4 regions of the Brenneria nigrifluens DSM 30175 genome follow, and region 3 is predicted to be linked to each of the others. Evidence: predicted binding sites of a transcription regulator. Region 3 holds the regulator's gene; each other region holds the start of a gene.
What was found. Region 3 encodes PurR, which represses purine synthesis genes. Its sites were predicted from a motif close to CANGCAAACGTTTGCNTG; they were not measured.

Region 1 (3,140 bases), 1.2 Mb from region 3:
GCCGGCGCCGCGAACAGCACAAAGCGCGGCGGGACGCGGAAAAAAAGGCCGCGAATTAAGCGCGGCGTCGGCCTAATCCGGCACTTTATCCGGCGCAACGGCCGGATAAGCCTGCGCCGACAACAGCCGCAGTTTCGCCCTGGCCTCTTTCTCCAGCAAATACCCTTCAAGACTCACCATATAACGACGAATGTTTTCCACATAGCTGTAGGCTTGCTGTCCGCGCGCATAGCCGTAAGTCGTCTGCGTGTAGTAACGCTTCTGGCTGAGCATCGGCAGGCGTATTTTCACATCGACCCAGCTATCCGGGTCGCCTTGCTGTTTGGCGGTCAGTTTGCGGGCGTCCAGCAAATGGGCGTACCCCATATTGTAGGCCGCCAGCGCGAACCAGATCTTTTCATCGTCGGGAATGGTATCGGGCATTTTTTGCATCATATGCGACATATATTGCGCGCCGCCGCGAATGCTCTGTTCCGGGTCGAGACGGTCGGTTACATTCAGACTTTCCGCGGTGTTGCGGGTGAGCATCATCAGCCCGCGAACGCCGGTCGGCGAGGTGGCCTGCGGATTCCAGTGCGACTCCTGATAGGCGATGGCGGCCAGCAGTTTCCAGTCGATCTCCGTCGCATATTTTTCAAACAACGGCTGGAAATCGGGCAGGGTTTCATCAATGGCGCGCAGGAAAGTGGTGGTGTCGACGTAATCAAACTCGCCCACATGGCCCAGGTATTTCTCCTCCAGCCGGGCGAGGGTGCCGTCTTCAACGATGCGGCTGAAAAAATCCAGTAACGCCGCCGTCAGGCTATCGTCATTAGAGCGCCGCATATACCAGGTGACCGGCTCTTCATCGCTGAGATCGAACGCCACGGCGAGCTGCGGATGAATACGCTGCATTAAACCGATGGTGACGGAATCCCCCAGCGTATAGTCGAGTTTGCCGTCAACCACCGCTTTCAGCAACTCCTGGGTGGTAAGCTCGGAAACCGACTCCCAGTTTAACGGCGGATATTTTTCGGTTTTCAGATCGCGCAGCGTGGCGGCGTGCGCAGATCCGGCGGTTACGGCCAGGCGGCCGGTTAATTTTTCCAGCGTTTTGGGACGGGCGTTCCCCAGGCGATACACCAGCTGTTGCGAGACCGAATAATAGGTCGGTCCGGCGCGGTAACGCTCCAGGCGCTCATGATTGTAGATTAATCCGGCGGCCAGTATATCCGCATCGTCGTCATCCAGGTCGTCAAACAGATCGTCAAGATTTTTGCGCGACGAAACCACCAGCTTGACGCCGAGATAGTCGGCGAAACGTTTTGCCAGTTCATAATCGAGACCTGCCGGGGCGCCTTTACTGAGGTAGTAAGTCAGCGGCGAGTCGATGGTGCTGATCCGCAACTCGCCGCGCGAGAGGATCTGTCTGAGCTGATCGTCCTGACTGCTGCGCCAGGGGATATTGGGCCATAAGGCCAACGCCAGCAGCAGCGTGATAACCCCGATGAAAAAATAGTTTAATTTTAAACGCTTCAAATAATTGTCTCTCTGCGGCTTGCCAGCCTCTTTGTCTGTAGCCATCGTTCCCGGCGATTTTTTACTCGTCTCATCCATGAGACTCGCCCTACGGGCCGTCGCAAGCGACGTTGAAAATCGCTCCAGGCGATTTTTTATACGAAAGTCCCAGAGTCGGGGCATTTTGCTTAACAAAGCGCCGGCGTGCAACTTTTATTGATTTGGTTAATGATTAACCTATGCCGGGATGCGATGTGCAACAATAACCGCGCAAACGGTTTCGTCCGCGGAAAGGATTCACTATAATGGCGCGCGTTTCCCCCCTTGTAGCGCCCAATGACTGCACGCCGGTCAGTGCATCGAAGACGAGAGAACTTTAGATTATGGAAATACTGCGTGGTTCACCTGCTTTGTCGGCTTTTCGTGTTAATAAACTGCTTGTCCGCTGCAAAGAGCACTTTTTGCCGATCGGTGATATCTATGCCGAATACGTGCATTTCGCCGATGTCAGCGCCCCGCTGAACAATGATGAGCAGGCCAAACTGGCGCGTTTGCTGAAATATGGTCCTTCTCTCGCCGAACACGAACCGCAGGGCCGCCTGCTGCTGGTTACTCCTCGCCCCGGCACCATCTCGCCGTGGTCCTCTAAAGCCACCGACATTGCGCATAACTGCGGGCTGAATAAGGTCTTGCGGCTGGAGCGCGGCCTGGCTTTCTATATTCATGCGCCGACGCTGAACGATGAACAGTGGCGGCAACTGGGGGCGTTGCTGCACGATCGGATGATGGAAAGCGTTTTCGATGAGATGCGGCAGGCTGAAAAACTTTTCTCTCATCACCAGCCCGCGCCGTTAAAACGCGTCGAGATCCTCATACAGGGCCGTCAGGCGCTGGAGGAAGCGAATGTCCGCCTGGGACTGGCACTGGCGGAAGATGAAATAGATTACCTGTTGGATGCGTTTACCAGGCTGGACCGCAACCCGACGGATATCGAACTGTATATGTTCGCCCAGGCGAACTCCGAGCATTGCCGGCATAAAATTTTCAACGCCGACTGGGTGATCGACGGCGTGGCACAGCCGAAATCGCTGTTCAAGATGATTAAGAACACCTTTAGCCACACGCCGCAGCACGTGTTATCCGCCTATAAGGATAACGCGGCGGTGATGGAAGGCTCCGCCGTCGGGCGTTTCTACGCCGATACCCAGGGCAATTATGATTACCATCAGGAAGAGGCGCATATCCTGATGAAAGTGGAAACCCACAACCACCCGACGGCGATTTCACCCTGGCCGGGAGCGGCAACCGGCTCCGGCGGCGAAATTCGCGATGAAGGCGCAACCGGACGCGGCTCCAAACCCAAGGCGGGCCTGGTCGGATTCTCCGTATCAAACCTGCGTATCCCCGGTTTCGAACAGCCGTGGGAAGAGGACTTCGGCAAACCCGAGCGCATCGTCAGCGCGCTGGATATCATGACAGACGGCCCGCTGGGCGGCGCGGCGTTTAACAATGAATTCGGCCGTCCCGCGCTGACCGGCTATTTCCGCACCTATGAAGAGCGGGTCGACAGCCATAACGGCACCGAACTGCGCGGTTATCACAAGCCCATCATGCTGGCCGGCGGTCTTGGCAATATCCGCGCC
Region 2 (3,140 bases), 1.1 Mb from region 3:
AGCGAACAGCCAGGCATCGCGCGGCGTATGCCTGGCGGGGAATCAGAGCGGCAGTTTTTCCTGCGCCCAGCGCAAAGCGCTGTGGTATTCATCCGTCAGCATGGCGGACAGTGATTGCAGGCTTTGCCGCAGTTGAGCGGTATCCTGGGCGGGCAAATTCAGATGACCGACTTTCCGCCCCGGGCGCACCTCTTTTTCATACCAGTGCAAATGAACCAGCGGCAGCGATAGCCAGTCGGTATTGACGTCGGTGCCAATCAGATTGACCATCACCGAGGCATCGCTAACCACCGGCGCCGGCATCGGCAGATCCAGAATCGCCCGCAGGTGCAGTTCAAACTGGCTGATAGAGGCGCCGTTTTGCGTCCAGTGGCCGCTGTTGTGTACGCGCGGCGCGAGTTCATTAATCAGCAGACGATCGCCGACAATAAAACATTCCATCGCCATCACGCCAACGTAACCCAGTTCGTCCATGATGGCGGAGAGCATCCGTTCCGCCTGTTGCTGCAACTGCGGCGCCGGCCGGGGCAGGGCGACGCTGGCGCGCAGAATGCCGTCCTGATGCAGATTATGCGTCAGCGGATAAAAAACGCACTCCCCGCGCGCGTTGCGCGCGCCGACCAGCGACACCTCACCGGAAAAATTGATGCCCCGTTCAACGATGCATGCGCCATAGCAGTCCGCCGGTAACCCGTGCTGCTCGCCGGTCCGCAGGCGCCACTGCCCGCGGCCGTCGTAACCGCCGACGCGGCGTTTGACGATGGCGAGCTCGCCAAGCCGGTTAAAAACCTGCGGCCACTCTTCCTTGGCGGCAAGCAGTTGCCAGGGGGCGGTGGCCAGATTCAGCTCGTCCAGCAGCTGTTTTTGCGTCAGCCTGTCGGCCAGACGTGGGAAAATATCACGGTTGACGAAGGCGGTATGCGCCGCCAGCTCACGCGTAAGCGCCGTTTCAGGCCAGCGCTCGATTTCAGCGGTAATGACGCTGTTGTGGAAAGGCACCGATTCCGGCTCCGCATCCAGCCCAACCGGGTAAACCGCGATCCCCAGCGGCTCGCCGGCCTGGCGCAGCATTCTTCCCAACTGACCATCGCCTAATACGCAGACCGGTTTCATGCTTCCTCCCGCGGATCGGGGTGGGATAACACTTCATCGGTCTGGCTCTGCCGCCAGTCAGCCAGGCGCGTGGCGATTGCGCCGTCATGTAACGCCAGAATCTGCGCCGCCAGCAGCGCGGCATTGGCCGCTCCCGCTTTGCCGATGGCCAGGGTGCCGACCGGCACGCCGCGCGGCATCTGTACGATGGAGTAAAGGCTGTCGATACCGCTCAGCGCGGCGCTCTGCACCGGCACGCCCAATACCGGCACCAGCGTTTTAGCCGCCAGCATGCCCGGCAGGTGGGCCGCGCCGCCCGCGCCGGCGATAATCACCTCAAAACCGTTGCGTGCGGCCTGCTCGGCGAAGCTGAACAGCTTATCCGGCGTTCGATGGGCGGAGACAATTTCCACATGAAAAGGAATAGCCAGCGTAGTGAGAATTTCCGAGGCAAATTGCATGGTGGCCCAGTCACTCTTTGAACCCATGACGATGGCGATTTTAGCCGGGGCAACGTTGGATGACATGCCTGTAAAGCTCCTGTGATGTTACATGGTGGTGGTGCGGCATCCGCCAGATAGTGGGTGCGCTGGCGTTGAGGGCGTAGAGCATATCACGACTGCAAAGTGAGGAAAACGGTTGCGTACCCCCGAAAAACAGCGGCGGCGGCAAGTCGCGGGGGTAAAAAGGGATCAGAAAGGGAAAAAAATCAGTTCGATATCATGCTCCGTCACTTTAATCATCGATCCTTCGTTATGCCAGGCGCCCAGCACCGCGCGCTGCGCGCTGAAATGACCGGCGACGATCTGATGAACGGCCGGACGATGGGTGTGGCCGTGGATCATGGCGTTGACCTGATAGTGTTGCAGCCGGGCGATAACCTGTTGCGGATTGACATCCATAATCTGCTGCGATTTATGCCGGTTGGCATGCTGACTGGCCGAGCGCATTTTTTCCGCGATGCGCAGGCGCAGGCGTAAAGGCAACAGCAGGAAAAGACGCTGGATCAGCGGATTATGCACCCGGCGGCGAAATTTCTGATAGGCGCGGTCGTCGGTGCACAGCGTGTCGCCGTGCAAAATAAGTATCCGCCGGCCGTACAGATCCAGCACATTTTCCGCCGGCAGTAGCGTTAAGCCGCTGCGCCTGGCGAAGCGCCTGCCGAGCAGAAAGTCCCGGTTGCCGTGCACGAAATAACAGGGAACGCCTTGTTGATGTAATGTCCTCAAGGCGTCGGCGACCGTCGCGTGCAGCGGCTGCGGATCGTCATCGCCGATCCAGGCGTCAAACAGATCGCCCAGAATATAAAGCGCATCCGCATTTACCGCTTCATGGCGTAAAAAACGCAGAAAACCGGCGGTGATCGCCGGTTGATAAATGTTTAAATGCAGATCGGCAATAAATAGTGTCGCCATGCTGCGGCAGTTACTCGCTGACGGTAACGCCGGTGATCACCACGTCTTCCTTGGGAACGTCCTGGTGCATACCGCTGTGGCCGGTTGCCACGCCTTTGATTTTATCCACCACGTCCAAACCTTCAGCCACTTCGGCGAATACGCAGTAGCCCCAGCCGTCCGCACGCTCTGAACGGAAGTTCAGAAAGTCGTTGTCGACCACGTTGATAAAGAACTGCGCGGTGGCGGAGTGCGGATCGTTGGTGCGCGCCATCGCCAGCGTGCCGCGGGTGTTTTTCAAGCCGTTGTTGGCTTCGTTTTTAATCGCGGCCTGGGTTTCCTTCTGTTGCATGCCGGGAGCGAAACCGCCGCCCTGGATCATAAACCCATTGATAACACGGTGAAAAATGGTGTTGTCGTAAAAACCGCTGCGGCAGTAATTCAGAAAGTTTTCCACGGTAACCGGCGCTTTGTCGGCGAAAGTATTAATGACGATATCGCCGTGGTTGGTATGAAACGTGATCATAGTAATGAGCCCTACATAGCCTTGGTAATGAACAACGACGCTCACAACATGCGGTGAACAATCAAGAGCGCTCTTATAACATAACTGGCTTGCCGAGTCAGTACAGGCTGGCGCATAACCTGGGGGGA
Region 3 (3,140 bases):
CAGCCGTGCGGCGGCGACGCGCAAAATATCTTTCAGGTGCTGAGGTATTTTTTCATCCAGTCCGGCGCGTAGTATGCGATGAAAAAAAACGTCCAGCCGCTCACATTCCCACCAGCCATCCATATAACTTTCACCCAATCCCAATGATCCTTCACGCAATACGCGTTTAAAAAAATCAGGATTCTTGACCTTGATATCAAAAGGGCGGGAACCGTTGATTTTTACATCGGCCATGTCCAGCATTTCACGCACAATCCGGGACCATGACGTATGATGACGGCCCAGTTCCTCGACATCCTCTACACATGATGAACTCATAATTTCTCCCTACCTTGCTGCTCGCGAAACACCCGCAAGGAAAGCATAGACAATTATTACCAATCGGTATCGGTGGGATCACCCATCGTCTACTCTCCGAATATCAGAGGAAAATGAAGAGAAAAAAGCCGGTACGCAAACACGTAGAGGCACTCATCCTAAGATAAATACGCAAACTCCCTATGCGCTTAACGCTCAAAGGATAGTGAATTAAATATATACCCGTCATACTTCAAGCTGCAGATGCGTTGGCTGCATTACTCGGCCCCTCCCTGGGCCTCACCCCGTTGGGGCCGCTGCAAGCAGCGTTCAAATCTGCTCCAGGCAGATTTGTCAGTCACCCGAATCACTTACTTGAGTAAGCTCATCGGGATTAAATGAGAGACATCCTGTCTCTCACCGCAGGCCAGCCGTTAGCTGGTCAAATTCGTTCCCGACGAATTTGTCCTTCCCTTGCCGCCTTCCTGCAACTCGAATTATTTAGGGTAAAAATTATGATTGTCGTGCTAAAAACTGCTGTTCAGTTTATGACTGCTTCGGCCAAGGTACAAGTATAAATTGGCCGAAGCATTGTTGGCGTGGCGCGCGTTTCCGTTCTCAGGAGTAACGTCGTTAATCGCGGAATGGGCCGTCGGCCACGGAACGGCGTTCGATAAGGGCGGGGTGTACCTCAATGGTCTGTGCGTCTTCCCTCTTGCTGGTGATGCGGTCCAGCAACATGGCGAAAGCCGATTGCCCCAGCCGTTCTTTAGGCTGATGGATGGTGGTCAGCGCCGGGGTGAAAAAGCGGGAATGGCGGATATTGTCGTATCCGATGACCGAAATATCCTGGGGAACGCGCAGCCCCAGCTCATCGGCGGCGCAGATTGCCCCCATAGCCATAATATCTCCGCCGCAGAACACCGCCGTCGGCCGGTGTTTTTGCGCCAGAATCTGATGCATCGCCTTATAGCCGGATTCAGGCTCGAAATCTCCCTGCACGATCCATTCATCATGAATCTGAATATTGGCGTCGTTCAGCGCTTTTAAAAATCCAAGATAGCGCCCGCTGCCGGTATTCCGTTCCTGAATGCCGGGAATGGCGCCGATATCCCGATGGCCGCGCTCTATAAGGTAGCGGCCCGCCATATAGCCGCCCTCAAAGGCGTTATCAATAATGGTATCGGTAAAATCGCTGTGGGCCTGCCCCCAGTCCATGACCACCATCGGAATGTTGCGATAGTCTTTCAGCATGCTGAGCAATTCAGGCGGGTATTCGGCGCACATAACCAGCAATCCATCGACGCGTTTTTGGGCCAGCATGGAAAGATAGGCGCGCTGTTTATCGAGATTGTTATGTGAGTTACACAAAATCAGCGTGTAACCTTTGGCGTAACAGCTGTTTTCGACGGCTTCAATGATTTCAGCAAAGTAGGGAGCTTCGCTTGAGGTCGCCAGCAAACCAATGGTTTTGGTGTGATTGACCTTAAGGCTGCGGGCGACGGCACTGGGTGAATAGTGTAATTCCTTGATTGCCGTCCTGACGGCGGCCCTGGTCTCTTCGGCGACGAAACGTGTTTTGTTGATCACGTGCGATACGGTTGTGGTAGAAACGCCAGCACGTTTTGCCACATCTTTGATCGTTGCCATGTAAAAATGACTCCTGAAGCGACTTACTTACAGTCGTAAGTATATTGTTAATCGTTTGCCTGCGTTTAATGTTCTCTTTCCAGATAAAAACAGGGTTTCAGAAGGAGAATGCCGAATGTTACACCTGAAGGGGCAAGGCTGGCGTTTTTCGACCGATACACCCATACGCGGCCTGTCGTCAGACAGCGGATTTTGTCCGATTTGCCACTAAAGTGGAAGCGGTAATTTATACTATTAGCGAGACGCCGGTATGAGATTTTTTTCTCAAACTATGAAAGACTGTCAATCGCAATACGCAGTTTTACCCTGAAGTTTGGACGGTCGATACTTTCTTTTGATAATTGGTGTGCGCGAAAAAGGAGACGCCTATGGATACTGACCTGAAAATATCGTTGCTGGCTACCATCGGCGCGCTGGCGATGATCTTGATATTCAGCTTTGCCGCCGTACTGAATTAACGGCCCTGGGCCGAGTCTCTTTTTTATCTTCACGGACAGGTTTAAAGCGTAAAACCTGTCCGCATTCTCTCCGCGCAGGCGTTGGCCCCTAGCCGGTTAACGAACGGTCTGGGGAGTGACCACGCGGCGTGCGCCGACATAGTGCTCCCGCCAGTAATCTTCGCTCAGTTTACTAATACGAATATCCGCGCCGCTACGCGGCGACTGAATGAATTTTCCGTTTCCCAGATAAACCCCAACGTGATCGGCCGCGCCGCGATTGTTGATGCGGAAGAACACCAGATCGCCGCTTTCCAGCTCGTTTTTGCTAATCGGCGCCGCATCGCGCAGGTGGTACATTTCATTCGCCGTGCGCGGGATAGCGATTTTGACCACGTCTTTATAGGCGTAATAAACCAGACCGCTGCAGTCAAAGCCGGTGAACGGCGATGCCCCTCCCCAGCGATAAGGTTTACCCATCTGGCCCATCAGCTTATTCATCGCCGTTAATTTGGCATGTTGAAAGCGTTTTTTATGCGCTTCGCTTAGCGTCAATCCTTTTCCCGTTTTGTCTTGCCGCGCGGCTTTGGTTTTGGAATGGGCGGAGTAAAGCCTGTGGCGGGTTTCCGGCGGCAATTTTTTGAGGTTTTTTTTAACCAGCGCCGGCGTACTGCCCGTCGTTCTTGACGGCGCCTGCTGCCGTTTATGTCTGGTGGAGCGGGGGGTTTTAGCGTTATCGGCGGTTGCAATGACTTT
Region 4 (3,140 bases), 2.3 Mb from region 3:
AGCCCAGCCGGTTTGCAGTAATACGTATAATATTACCAGCGCCAACAATGCCAGCAGCAGTAGGGTCAACAATAATTTCCCGATAAATCTCATCGTGTCAGTCCATGCCTGTCGTCAGGGATAACTGTTTTTATGCCGCAATTACCTTTAAGGCTCAACAGATAATGCAGTTACAGACAGTAAAAAGCGACCGGTGTTGCATCGTCGGTCGCTTTTATCAACGGTTAACAGAAATTATTGACGCGGATACAAATTATTTTTCGTCGTGGGGGAAAACCAGATTCAGCACAATCGCCGTAATACCGCCGGCGGCGATGCCGGAAGAGAGCAGGGTTTTCATCCAGTCCGGCGCAAATTGCAGAATCAGCGGTTGCTGCGAAACGCCCAGCCCCACGGCCAGCGAGAGCGCGATAATCATGATGGCGCGCCGGTTCAGCGGTTCACGCGACACGATGCGCACGCCGGAGGCGGCGATGGTGCCGAACATAACGATGGTGGCGCCGCCCAGCACCGGCTCCGGAATATGCTGCACAAAGCCGCTGACCGCCGGGAACAGCCCCAGAACAATCAGCATCAGCGCCACCACAAAGCCGACGTAGCGGCTGGCGACGCCGGTAAGCTGGATAACGCCGTTATTCTGCCCGAAACAGGAGTTGGGAAAGGTATTGAATACGGCGGACAGACAGGAGTTCAGGCCGTTGGCCAGCACGCCGCCTTTCAGCCGTTTCATATACAGCGGCCCGCTGACCGGCTGCTCCGATACGTCGGAGGTCGCGGTGATATCGCCGATGGTTTCCAGCGACGTCACCATAAACACCAGCATCAGCGGGATCAACAGATTCCAGTCAAAGCCCAGACCGTAATAGAGCGGCGTCGGCACCATGATGAAGGTGTCCTGTTCGGTCGGGGCGCCGCCCGGCAGCATATCCATCAGCCAGGCGCCGAGATAGCCGACCGCCATGGCGATCACCAGGGAGGCCACGCGCAGGTATGGGTTGCGCTGGCGGTTAAGCAGGATAATAACCAACAGCACGATGCCGGCCAGCAACAGGTTTTTCGGCGCGCCGAAGGTGTTGTTGTTCATCGCCGCATAGCCGCCGCCGATGGAGGTCAGGCCGACCTGAATCAGCGACAGGCCGATGATCATCACCACAATCCCCGATACCAGCGGCGTGATAATCCGGCGGGCCAGATGCAGAAAGCGCGACAGGATGATTTCGGTAAAGGAGGCGACCATCAAGGTGCCGAACAGCGCCGCCATCATGGTGGGAACGTCCGCGCCGCCGTTTTTCAGCGCCAGACCGCCCATGATCAACGGCGTGACGAAGTTAAAGCTGGTGCCCTGAATGGACAGCAGCCCCGACCCCACCGGTCCCCAGGTTTTGATTTGCAGAATAGAGGCCAGGCCGGAGGCAAACAGCGACATGCTGATGATATGTTGCGTATCTTGCGCCGGTAAACCCAGCGCCTGGCAGATCAATAGCGCGGGGGTGATCACCGCGACAAACATCGCCAGCAGATGCTGGCTGGCGGCAAACAGGGTTTGCGCCAGCGGCGGCCTGTCTTCCAGACGATAGATTAATTCACTGCGCTTGGGCGCGGCGGGTATCTCTGTTTGCGGGGTTTCCGTGGTGGCGTCGGTCATAATATGGCGTTCCTGAAACGACAAAGAGGGCATTGTAATCATCTCTTTTGCAAAAGCAAACGTTTGCTAAATGCGCCGCCGATATGAAATTGTCTGGTTGGCGGCAACGGATGATTCAAAGCGATCACGGGCCGGATTTGGCGCTCAGGACCCCATCGTCAGGCATTGGTATAGCGGGTGCGCTCCGGCAGCCAGCGTTCAATCAACGCCTTGGCATGGTCGGGATAACGTTGGTGGAGATGGCGGGCAACGCGCTGTACCTGAGGGATCAGCGCCTGATCGCGCAGGAGATCGGCGACTTTGAATTCCGCATTGCCCGTCTGGCGCGTTCCCAATAGCTCGCCCGGTCCGCGGATTTCCAAATCGCGCTGGGCGATAACAAAACCGTCGTTGCTGTCGCGCAGTACCTGAAGCCGTTTTTGCGCCGTTTTGCTGAGCGGCGTTTTATAAAGCAGTACGCAGTGAGAGGCCACCGCGCCGCGTCCCACTCGTCCGCGCAGCTGGTGAAGCTGCGCCAGCCCCAGCCGTTCGGGGTTTTCGATAATCATCAGGCTGGCGTTCGGCACGTCGACCCCCACTTCAATCACCGTTGTCGCCACCAGCAGTTGCAGATCGCCCTGTTTAAACGCCTGCATGACGGCTTGTTTTTCCTGCGCCTTCATCCGCCCATGGACTAATCCGACGCTGATGTCGGGCAGCGCCGCTTGCAGCTCCTGACAGGTCGCTTCGGCGGCCTGTGCTTCCAGCAGATCGGACTCTTCAATCAGCGTACACACCCAATAGGCCTGCCGACCTTCCTGCCGGCAGGCGTTGTCGACCCGTTGGATGACGTCATTGCGGCGCGAGTCCGGGATGGCGACGGTGGTGACCGGCGTTCTGCCCGGCGGCAGTTCGTCGATCACCGAGGTATCCAGATCGGCGTAGGCGGTCATCGCCAGCGTGCGCGGGATGGGGGTGGCGGTCATAATCAGCTGGTGCGGGTGAAATCCCTGCTCTTCGCCTTTTTCCCACAGCGCCAGACGCTGATGCACGCCGAAGCGGTGCTGTTCGTCAATAATCACCAGCGCCAGCCCGTTGAATTTTACCTGCTGCTGGAAGATGGCGTGGGTGCCGACCACCATCGCTACCCGGCCGCCGGCGATGGCGTCCTGCTGCGCCTCCCGCGCTTTTCCTTTCTGCTTGCCGGCCAGCCAGCCGACTGCGATACCCAGCGGTTCAAACCACTGGCGAAAATTATGCGCATGCTGTTCCGCCAGCAGCTCCGTCGGCGCCATCAGCGCCACCTGTTTGCCGTTGGCGATCGCCCGCAGCGCCGCCAGCGCGGCGACCAGCGTTTTTCCTGAGCCGACGTCTCCCTGCACCAGGCGCATCATGGGGAAATTTTTGGCCATATCGGCTTCAATTTCACCCGCAACCCGCTGCTGCGCCCGCGTCGGCGAGAAAGGCAGCGCCGACAGCAAACGCCGTTTCAGGGCGTCATTGGCCGCTAACGGCA

Region 1: the regulator PurR is predicted to act here: its motif matches at 1,765-1,782, upstream of purL (phosphoribosylformylglycinamidine synthase).
Region 2: the regulator PurR is predicted to act here: its motif matches at 1,721-1,738, upstream of purE (5-(carboxyamino)imidazole ribonucleotide mutase).
Region 4: the regulator PurR is predicted to act here: its motif matches at 1,698-1,715, upstream of EH206_RS22260 (nucleobase:cation symporter-2 family protein).

The regions. Positions count from the first base shown of each region.
Region 1 covers NZ_CP034036.1:1,266,987-1,270,126, forward strand. The annotation lists gene tadA (tRNA adenosine(34) deaminase TadA) at 1-59, shown strand, start outside; gene mltF (membrane-bound lytic murein transglycosylase MltF) at 73-1,563, opposite strand; gene purL (phosphoribosylformylglycinamidine synthase) at 1,881-3,140, shown strand, end outside.
Region 2 covers NZ_CP034036.1:1,398,969-1,402,108, forward strand. The annotation lists gene purK (5-(carboxyamino)imidazole ribonucleotide synthase) at 43-1,113, opposite strand; gene purE (5-(carboxyamino)imidazole ribonucleotide mutase) at 1,110-1,619, opposite strand; gene lpxH (UDP-2,3-diacylglucosamine diphosphatase) at 1,785-2,507, opposite strand; gene ppiB (peptidylprolyl isomerase B) at 2,518-3,012, opposite strand.
Region 3 covers NZ_CP034036.1:2,459,393-2,462,532, reverse strand. The annotation lists gene cfa (cyclopropane fatty acyl phospholipid synthase) at 1-318, opposite strand, end outside; gene purR (HTH-type transcriptional repressor PurR) at 931-1,947, opposite strand; gene cydH (cytochrome bd-I oxidase subunit CydH) at 2,316-2,405, shown strand; gene EH206_RS11520 (C40 family peptidase) at 2,502-3,140, opposite strand, start outside.
Region 4 covers NZ_CP034036.1:4,735,987-4,739,126, reverse strand. The annotation lists gene EH206_RS22265 (AsmA family protein) at 1-93, opposite strand, end outside; gene EH206_RS22260 (nucleobase:cation symporter-2 family protein) at 254-1,645, opposite strand; gene recG (ATP-dependent DNA helicase RecG) at 1,804-3,140, opposite strand, start outside.